DNA from 2 places in the Rummeliibacillus sp. BSL5 genome. Region 1 is predicted to be linked to the other one. Evidence: riboswitches for the same ligand, from Rfam matches in the RefSeq annotation. Region 1 holds a riboswitch; the other holds the start of a gene.
What was found. A riboswitch is a leader RNA that binds a small molecule or an ion and turns the genes downstream of it on or off. The one in region 1 is predicted to bind S-adenosylmethionine.
Positions count from the first base shown of each region.

Region 2: linked by a shared signal. The riboswitch ahead of RCJ93_RS03580 (methionine ABC transporter ATP-binding protein) and the one ahead of RCJ93_RS02950 (5-methyltetrahydropteroyltriglutamate--homocysteine S-methyltransferase) in region 1 are both predicted to bind S-adenosylmethionine.

Region 1 is NZ_JAVGCV010000001.1:551,349-556,180, forward strand. Features, by position in the region: gene RCJ93_RS02935 (DUF4352 domain-containing protein) at 127-1,176, opposite strand; gene RCJ93_RS02940 (hypothetical protein) at 1,469-1,684, opposite strand; gene RCJ93_RS02945 (nucleoside triphosphate pyrophosphohydrolase) at 1,932-2,258, shown strand; SAM riboswitch class I at 2,362-2,462, shown strand; gene RCJ93_RS02950 (5-methyltetrahydropteroyltriglutamate--homocysteine S-methyltransferase) at 2,592-3,695, shown strand; gene RCJ93_RS02955 (PH domain-containing protein) at 3,748-4,161, opposite strand; gene RCJ93_RS02960 (NAD(P)H-dependent flavin oxidoreductase) at 4,343-4,832, shown strand, end outside.
Region 2 is NZ_JAVGCV010000001.1:676,005-680,836, forward strand. Features, by position in the region: gene RCJ93_RS03565 (M20 family metallopeptidase) at 1-280, opposite strand, end outside; gene RCJ93_RS03570 (MetQ/NlpA family ABC transporter substrate-binding protein) at 326-1,168, opposite strand; gene RCJ93_RS03575 (methionine ABC transporter permease) at 1,187-1,837, opposite strand; gene RCJ93_RS03580 (methionine ABC transporter ATP-binding protein) at 1,827-2,858, opposite strand; SAM riboswitch class I at 2,955-3,057, opposite strand; SAM riboswitch class I at 3,201-3,301, opposite strand; gene RCJ93_RS03585 (PA2928 family protein) at 3,934-4,832, opposite strand, start outside.

The sequences.
Region 1 (4,832 bases):
TTTTTCTAGAAAATATGGGTGATAACATTATAAAAAAATCAGTAATAGTCTTCTGCGTAAAGAAGAATATTTATTTAACCAAAATAAAAACCGCTTGAATATTACCATTCAAGCGGTTTTTTTTATTTAATAAGTCTGTAATACGAATGCTTTAAGCAAATCATCGTATTCGCTATTCATATCTTGGTCTGTCTTTTGAATTGTCCATTTACCATCTGCTTCTTTTAAAATGAGTGCATATTCACGACTATCATCTTTCAAACTCGTATTGTTCATAATTTGATCAATACGGCTAAATGTGTAATTTAAAGCATCTTCTTGAGCTTTTTTATATTCTTTATAGCTATATTTATTTTGGTTTTTCTTAGCAAATTGTTCGCTTACTTTTCGAGATTGTTTATAAAGATCTGATGTGTCGAAATTTTTAAAGCTAACATTTATTTTAGCTTGTTTTGAATCACCATAAGCGATTTTATAAGTAGGCTCAATTTTTTTATTTAAAGCGTTTCGGTATTTTTCAATAAACATTTTTTCCAAACGCATGGATGGTGTAAACTCACCAAAGCCTTCCTTCAATTGATTGGCAAGTTCTTCATCAAACTTTTGGCTGTCTGCTAAGACATCATTTGTGAGTAAGGATTTAAAATCTGGATTGTCATTGCTTAAGAAAACTTGATCAACATAAGCTGCTACAGCTTTCTTGGCATTCTCTGAATCATTTTTATACTTCGACGGATCCACTGATACTACTAACTCTTTATGTTTCTCACCTTTGTCATCATAAATGCGCGGTTGATAATGAAGCTCATACTTTTCTTCTTTATTGACAGGGTAAAAGAGGTCACCACTCGCTTTTTTCTCAGGAGAGATACTTCCTGATAGTTCTTTAAAAGATTCTTCATCCGGTGGATTTACATAGACAGAGTCAATTTTTTCATCATCTTTACTACCATATAAACTAAAGTTTGAAGAATTTACTGGGATTTCATTTTTAGATTTATTTTGGACTGTCACATTTAATTTGAGATATGTCTTTTCCTCGGTTTCATCATACTTGGTAATTGTTACATATTCTCCAGAATTAACTTTAAACGCAATATCACTCGCTTCGCTTCCAGATTTGTTTGTTTTTTTGCTGCTTCCACATGCCGCTAAGGCAAGGGTAAGAATAGCCAATAGGCTTAGCAGCCACCAATTCTTTCTGTTAATAGGAAACCCCTCCGTTTTCTTTTTAATTTGCTGAACCAAATGGTAACCAATCTTTCACAATAGAATCATCATTCTAAGGTATTCAACTGCAAAATTTTTGTGAAATGCTTATAAATAAGCAGTGAAAGGGTATGGATTCTTCTAGTTGCCGTATGTATTTGTTCGTATTCCGCCCCTTGAGAAAAGAGACCTTCACTCTCATGAAAGTCTCTTATACATGTCTTGCACGGATGTATGTGAGTAATAGAGAAGCACTAGCCTAGCCAGGATAGCGCTCTTCACTTGAAGAGGTATCCTTTGTATGATGGTTGTGTTTTTCATCTTCAACTTGTTGATTTAACTCCTCCATTGGGATGGGATCAACCGTTTGCATTTCAGGGTCTTTGTCATAGATACTTTCTTTATCAGACTTTACTTCATCTGGTGTATCTAATGGTCCTTCTTTTAAATTTTCGGCTTTGTCATTTTTTTTCATTTTCATCATCCTTTCTTACTTTACATATAGCCTCAATTCAAAAAGTTAAACCATTTTTTAAACAGAATTCGGCAATTTTTGTGTGTAATCGGTAATAGTGGTGATCAGCTGATGGTTTCCTATAAAGGATAAAATGTATTACTTCTAAATTCTAGTTTTTCTTATAAAATAGTGTAAAATAGAGAAAAAAGAAACAGTACTAAAAACTCTATTTATACTAAAATACTCAGAGGTAGGTGAGTACAAATTGCCAATTTACAATAAATTAGTCCGAGATTTTATCCCGCAAATCATCGAAGGAAAAGGGGAAAAATGTATAGTTGAACAATTAAGTGAACAAGAGTTACTACAGAAAATGAAGCAAAAATTCATAGAGGAAGCCTATGAAGTAAACGAAGCAAAAAATAGGGAAGAGATGAAGGAAGAATTGGCAGACCTTTTGGAACTTATACATACAGCATTAGAAGTTTATAATATTTCATTGAAAGAATTGGAAGAATCACGTTTAGCTAAAGCTGAAAAAAGTGGACGTTTTTCAAAAGGTATTTATTTGGTTGAGGTGCTAGATGAGTAGAATATATAGATAGATTAAAATGCTAAATTAAAAATTTTTAAAAAACATTGACAATTCTATTTATTGCGTTATTATATACTTATACAAACTTAATATGTTGATTTTCTTATCCAGAGAGGTGGAGGGACTGGCCCTTTGAAGCCTCGGCAGCGGACTATTATAGTACTGTGCCAATTCCAGTAGCGTAAAGCTAGCAGATAAGAGGAGCGTTTTTTTTCGTATGGTATTCCAACCCTCTTCTTATTCATTAAGAAGAGGGTTTTTCTATTTAGAGGATAGAAGAGTTGGAGTCAATTAGTCAATTAACTAAATGAAACTAAGGGAGAGATTTTGATGACAAAGACGTTAGTAAAAGCACCATTTAGAGCTGATCATGTAGGTAGTTTATTAAGACCAGAAAGCATTCACCAAGCACGTAAGGACTATCAAGAAGGTAACATATCCGCAGAACAATTACATCAGATTGAGACGGAAGAGATCAAAAAAGCGGTGGACAAACAGATTGATGTCGGTTTACAAGCAGTAACTGATGGAGAGTTTCGACGTAGATTTTGGCATACAGATTTTCTTGAACATTTAAATGGTGTTGAAGGATATGTCCCAGAATACGGCTTCCAATTTAAAGGAGAAGAAACAGAAAAATATGATGTTCGTAATAACGGAAAGATTTCTTTTAACTCAAATCATCCGCATATTCAAGATTTTCTAGAGTTCAAAGAAATTGTAGGAGATCGGGCAATTCCAAAACAAACGATACCGAGCCCAAACCAATTATTCAATGCTGGCATTAGAAACCTTGACATTTATCCAGATATCGAGGAATATGCGAGCGATATAATCCAAACTTACCGGGATGCAATCCAAGCCTTCTATGAAGCAGGTTGTCGTTATTTGCAACTGGATGATGTCTATATTGCGGGACTGAATGCTGAGAATATTCCATTTAACGACAGTGGATATTCACGTGAAGAATTGATTAACCTTGCGCTTCGGGTAGCAAATGGAGTGTTAGAAGGCAAACCGGAAGATTTAATAGTAACGACACACTTATGCCGGGGGAATTATCGTTCAAAATGGGCATTTGAAGGAAGTTATGCTAAAATTGCTCCAACTTTGTTCGCAAATGAAAAAGTGGACGGATTTTTCTTAGAATATGATGACAATCGTTCTGGCGACTTCACACCACTAACCTATATTCCAAAGGGAGGGCCGCAAGTAGTGCTTGGAGTATTTACTTCAAAATTTGGCGAGTTGGAAGACAAGGAAAACATCAAAGCTCGTGTAGAAGAAGCAACACAATTTGTACCACTCGAGCAGCTATGTATTAGCCCGCAGTGTGGGTTCGCTTCAACCCATCATGGTAATATTCTAACGGAAGAAGAACAATGGGCAAAATTAAAGTTTATTGTTGATATATCAAAAGAGATTTGGGGCTAAGGTATTGGGAACAGCTAGTAAAGCTGTTCCTTATTTTGATTCATAGATGGCTTTACTGATTTAGCTTGGAGTCTAATTCAATTTTAGGGTTAATACTTTTTAGAGTAGCTAAAAATTGCAGCTGCTCCTTTGGAGATGCAAGTGCCATTTTATTGTCTGCGTCATAAATGATCTCCAATCGATCTATTGAAAGGGCAGGGGCAGCAAGCAGATTTTTGGTTTTAGAAATTGTTTTAATCTCTTTGATAGGAACTTTCTTTTTGAAGGGGCCATTTCGAATAATCAGGTAGCTTTGATTAACTTTATATCCTGTACAAAACCAACCCCATATGAGCAAAATTGCTAACGGTACAGTAAAAACAAGGACTACATAATCCCTTCCTGCAACAAGAGGTGCGAAACAAGCAATGATTGTACCCCAATATAAAGGGTATTGCCATAAATCTTTTTTAGATGGGTAATACATCTGATAAATCCTTTCGCTAATTTATTTTTAAGACATTCATATATGGAAATTAATTCTTTATATTACTTTATCAAATGTAGACCCGCATTTCATTCTATTTTAGTTCCAATAATAATATGAAAATTCTTTGCATTCCCTTATACTAATAGAAAGATACATACAATACATGGGGGTGTCCAAATTGAAAACACGAGTAACCGAGATTCTTGGTATTAAGTATCCCATTGTCCAAGGTGGCCTTGCTTATTTGGCTTACGCCGATTTATGCGCTGCGGTTTCAAATGCTGGCGGTCTAGGACAGATTACAGCCGCTACTTTGGGATCTAAGGAAAAACTTCGAGATGAAATCCGAAAAGTGCGTACATTAACAGATCGTCCTTTTGGCGTCAACTTCGCTATTTCAAAACATCAAAATGCATATGAAGAGCTTTTAGAAACCGCAATTGAAGAGAAAGTACCTGCTATTTCTATTACAGGTGGTAATCCAGCACCAGTGTTAAAACGCGTTAAAAATGAAGATATTCGCACTCTAGTCTTGGTTTCAGGAGTAAGGCAAGCTCAGAAAGCGGAAGAACTAGGAGCAGATATATTGATGGCAGTTGGTCAAGAAGGTGGCGGCCATTTAGGACGCGAAGATATTGGCACAATAGTTCTTGTACCGCGCGTTGTTG
Region 2 (4,832 bases), 120 kb from region 1:
TTCCAGGAAGAGCATCATATTCAGCTAAAAAAGCAATTGATGGACCTGGTTTAGTAGATTTATAGCGAGCAACAAATGCTGTTTTGTGACCAGCCACATCCCTCTCTACTGCAAAACCTTCTTCTTGGAGAAGGTTTGTTAATTCTTCAGAAGCAAAAAATTCCTCATTTCCGATCTCTGGATTATTATGAATCTTGTGGCTTGTTTCAATATACCTTCCTTGATTAACATCAACATTGGTAGTTATTGCCTCACTTAAATGTATAAGTACATGTGTCATATTAGATTCTCCTCATATTTTATTAAACTTCTAGCAACAATCTTTCTACCAACCTATTTTCTTCAATGGTACAAATGTTGGGATCAGTGTGCCGCCATATTCTTTATTGATAAATTTCGCTGTATCTTCCTCTTGGTATAACTCTGCAATTCGTTTTAATGTTTTGTTGTTTTTATCTTTGTCATTCACTGCGATAATGTTCAGATAATCAATTGCTGTCTCGCTCTCATGGAAAATTGAATCTTTGATTGGATTAAGGCTTGCATCTCGAGCAATACCATTATTAATAACGCCTGCATCCACATCTTCTAATGCTCTCGGTATTTGAGCAGGAGCAGTAGGAATAAGCTCAATATTTTTAGGGTTTTCAATAACACTATCTTTAATAGAACCTAAGCCATCATAACCATCTACTAATTTTATAAGGCCAGCCTGCTGTAGTAATAAAAGGGCTCTCCCTTGATTTGAAACATCATTTGGCAAAGCAATCTTTGCACCTTTTTTGATATCTTTAATGTCCTTCAATTTGTTTGAGTAAACAGCCATTGGTGCTAAACATGTTGTAGCAATTGGAACAAGTTTAAGATTATGTTCTTTAATAAATTGGTCAAAATAAGCAACAGTTTGGAATGAATTGGCATCCAACTCACCATCTGCTAACGCTGTATTTGGAAGTACGTAATCATTAAAAGATACAAGCTTAATTTTGATTCCTTCTTTAGCTGCTTTTTTCGCTACATAATCCCAAATTTGCGTATCTGTCCCCGTAATGCCGATTTTATATGTTTTTGATTTTCCATCTGCCTCCTTCCCGCTGGATTCGCTTGAACAGGCTGCCGTAAAAATAACTAGTGACAGCACAAGAATGGATAGTAAACATTTTTTCATTTTAATTTCCTCCTTAGATTAACCTCTTCTTATTTTTTTCGATAAAATGTTGCCAAATGACTGTAGCCCCTGAACCAAAACAATTAGTATGGCTACGGTAATTAGCATGGTGGTCGTATCAAAACGTTGATAGCCGAACGTTATGGCTAAGTCGCCAATACCACCGCCGCCTACGGTTCCTGCCATAGCCGATGCGCCAATCAGACCAATTGTCGCGATGGTAAAATTCACAATAAGTGAACTAAGAGCCTCAGGCAGTAAAAACCTGAAAATTGTCTGAAATGGAGTAGCCCCCATAGCATCTGCCGCCTCTAAAACACCTTTATCAACCTCTAGTAGCGAGCTTTCAACTAATCGAGCAATGTAAGGGCCTGCGTAGAAGACTAGTGGAACAATAGCTGCAGATGTTCCAATAGATGTTCCGACAATGAGCCGGGTAACTGGGATGATGGCTACGAGCAAAATAATAAAGGGCACAGATCGGAAAACATTGATCACTGCATTTAAAACCGTGAATACTGGAAGGTTCTCAATGATCTGTCCTTTACGAGTGACAAATAACAGGATGCCTAGCGGAAGGCCGATAATGATGGAAAAGATAAATGAAAAACCAACCATTTGAATAGTTTGAATGAGCGCTTCAATGATTTGTTCAGAATTAACTAGCATGTGCTACCACTTCCTTGTAAAGAATTTGTTGAGCTTGCATATATGATAATGCTCGTTTCACTTCCGTATCGGCTCCTTGGATTTCAACAATCAGTTTGCCAAAAGGAATACCTTGCAGTTCAGTAATATTGCCGAATAGCACATTGATTTCCACATCGAGAATTTTAGATAACTGTGATAAAAAAGGACTGCCTGTAGACTCGCCGACAAACGTAATATGGAAAATATGATTTAGTGCTTGCTTGCGTTCCATCATATTGAGAATTGATGGTGGAATTTGATCATGCATTACGGTACTAACAAAGTTTTGAGCAGTGTTAGTTTTCGGCGCGGAAAAGATATCAAATACTGTTCCTTCCTCGATCACTTTCCCCGCTTCCATCACAGCCACTCTGTCGCATATTTCTCGAATTACAGCCATTTCATGCGTGATCATTAAAATCGTAATCCCATACTCTTTGTTAATCTTCTTCAAGAGTTCCAATATGGAACCCGTTGTCTGTGGATCTAGAGCAGAGGTCGCTTCATCACAAAGTAGAATTGAAGGCTGTGTTGCTAAAGCCCGCGCTATGCCTACGCGTTGTTTCTGGCCGCCGGATAGTTGATCAGGATAGACTTGAGCTTTGTCACCTAAACCAACGAATTCAAGTAATTCTGAAACCCTTTGTTTGATTTGATCCTTAGGAACTTTACTTAAAATAAGCGGCATGGCTACATTTGCATATACTGTTTTGGAATTGAGCAAATTAAAGTGTTGAAATACCATACCAATGCTTTTCTTTACTTCGCGAATTCGCTTTTTGCTAATGGTTGTTAAGTCATGGCCGTCTACTATGACTTTTCCGGAAGTAGGTTTTTCTAGTGAATTTACACAACGAATTAAGGAGCTTTTTCCTGCACCACTGAAGCCGACTACGCCAAATATTTCACCTTTATTAACTTTTAAATTAATCGAATTTAATGCTCGTATCTCCTTTCCTCCGCTGTTATACACTTTAGAAACATTTTGGAATTCTATCATCCGTTCAATCTCCTTCCGATTTTTTCAACAAAAAAGTCCTTCTCCATGGAAGAAGAAGGACAGTAAGACATATGACTTCATATGTACGGAAACGTCTTCTTATCTTCCAAGCTTAATCGCTTGCTGGAATTGGCACGGTGCAAAAATGTCCGCTGCCGAGGTTTCAAAGGGCCAGTCCCTCCACCTCTCTTGATAAGAGCAATATTTAATTAAGTATATGTGGTACATCTGCTAAACTGTGTTTTTAATTCCCCCTTTCAAATTAATTTTGCCATAAAAAAATCCTTCTCCATGGAAGAAGAAGGACACAAAGACATATGGCTTCATATGTACAAATACGTGTTCTTATCTTCCAAGCTTAATCGCTTGCTGGAATTGGCACGGTGCATATGTCCGTTGCCGAAGCTTCACAGGGCCAGTCCCTCCGCTTCTCTGGATAAGAAAAATGATTATTTGATTGATTTTTACTATACATGGTCATTTTTGAATTGTCAATATAAAATAATATTTTAAAAGATTTTTATTTTTCTTATTGCTGTTTCTTTTATTATTTATATAGACTAACGAGGTTTATATATTTATTATTTTTATCTATTTTCAATGATTATTTATCTAATAAGCACTATATATTTTAGAAAATTTTGTTAAAATGTTATTACCCACATTTTACAAAGGAGTAATTCTATGAAAAAAATACTGACTTTTTTTTTGCTTGTAAGCTTTGTATTTCTTCTTAATTTTCTTATTTTAGGTCTTACTCGTACATTGCTACCTTATTGGACTTCTTTCTTTATCATTTGTTTAGTCATTTTCTTAGTTAATTTCTTCCGATCAATGAATAAAAATTTAACAGTAACATTTATTTTTATGGGTGTTGCATTGGGTTGTTTAGGTTTATGTTTATTTTCTTTTTTGATTACTAGTGGATATGAAATTTACAAATAAAAGTGGAAAAATACTCTTTCCAATTTAAAAGCCGATGAAATTTTACAGCTAAGTAGAATTTCATCGGCTTTTATAGATGTTTATAGTAAATAAAGTAGAAGAAAGAGACTTTAGTAATTTCGTTTAATAATTATTTTCCAAGCTTATAATCATACTGATAAACTACTTTCCCTGTCTCTTTGTTGATTTTATATTGATAACGCCCCGTCCAAGCATAGACAAACTTTGTGTCAGCGAATACTTCTAATGAAGTGGTGGCATTTTCAAGTGGAGCATCTAAAAGTTGCTCCCAAATCAAGTCTCTTTTCGTAAGATCAAGCAAGGCTAAGGTCTGACGATTATCGTTTCGCTTTTTCTGATAAACAATGAGCTGCTTTTCAACAGGTTTACTTTCAACTAGCCTTACGCCCATTAGCTCGGGGTAAAGTTTTTTTATTTTATCGCTTCGCTTTTCAACGCCAGCTACACGTTCATCCCATCCTACAGGTAAAGTACGTATTTTATCAGCATAACTCGGATCTTCTTTTATCTCATTCGTAGCTAAATTTAATTTAAAATAACGACCATCTAAGCCGTAAAGATAGACTTTATTTGGACCTTTAATGGAATAGTCAGTATACATGTAGCTTAAATTATCTGCTAATACAGGGAATTTATGCAGAAAGTCTTTTTCATCTGCTTGCTTTTTCCCTGTCTTGGGATCTATAAAATAAAGGGTTTTCTTTTTATTATTTAACACCAACAGGCCTTCACTAGTCTCTCCTATTAAGTATTCTTGCCAAGTAGAGATCCTACTCCACAGCTTTTTACCAGTATGAAGATCAATAGCACTCATTAAGAAGCCTTTGCTGTTGGTGGTTATTCCATTTTCTGTTCCATTGGGAGTAGTTTTACTTATTTTAACGACGGATATTGGCTTTCCTTTTAAATCGAATAGTACAACAGGTGATTCTAATTCGATTCTTTTAGGTGCGAAAAGTCCATTAAAACCCCATAACAAGCATGAAAAAACGAAAAACACCGTTATTA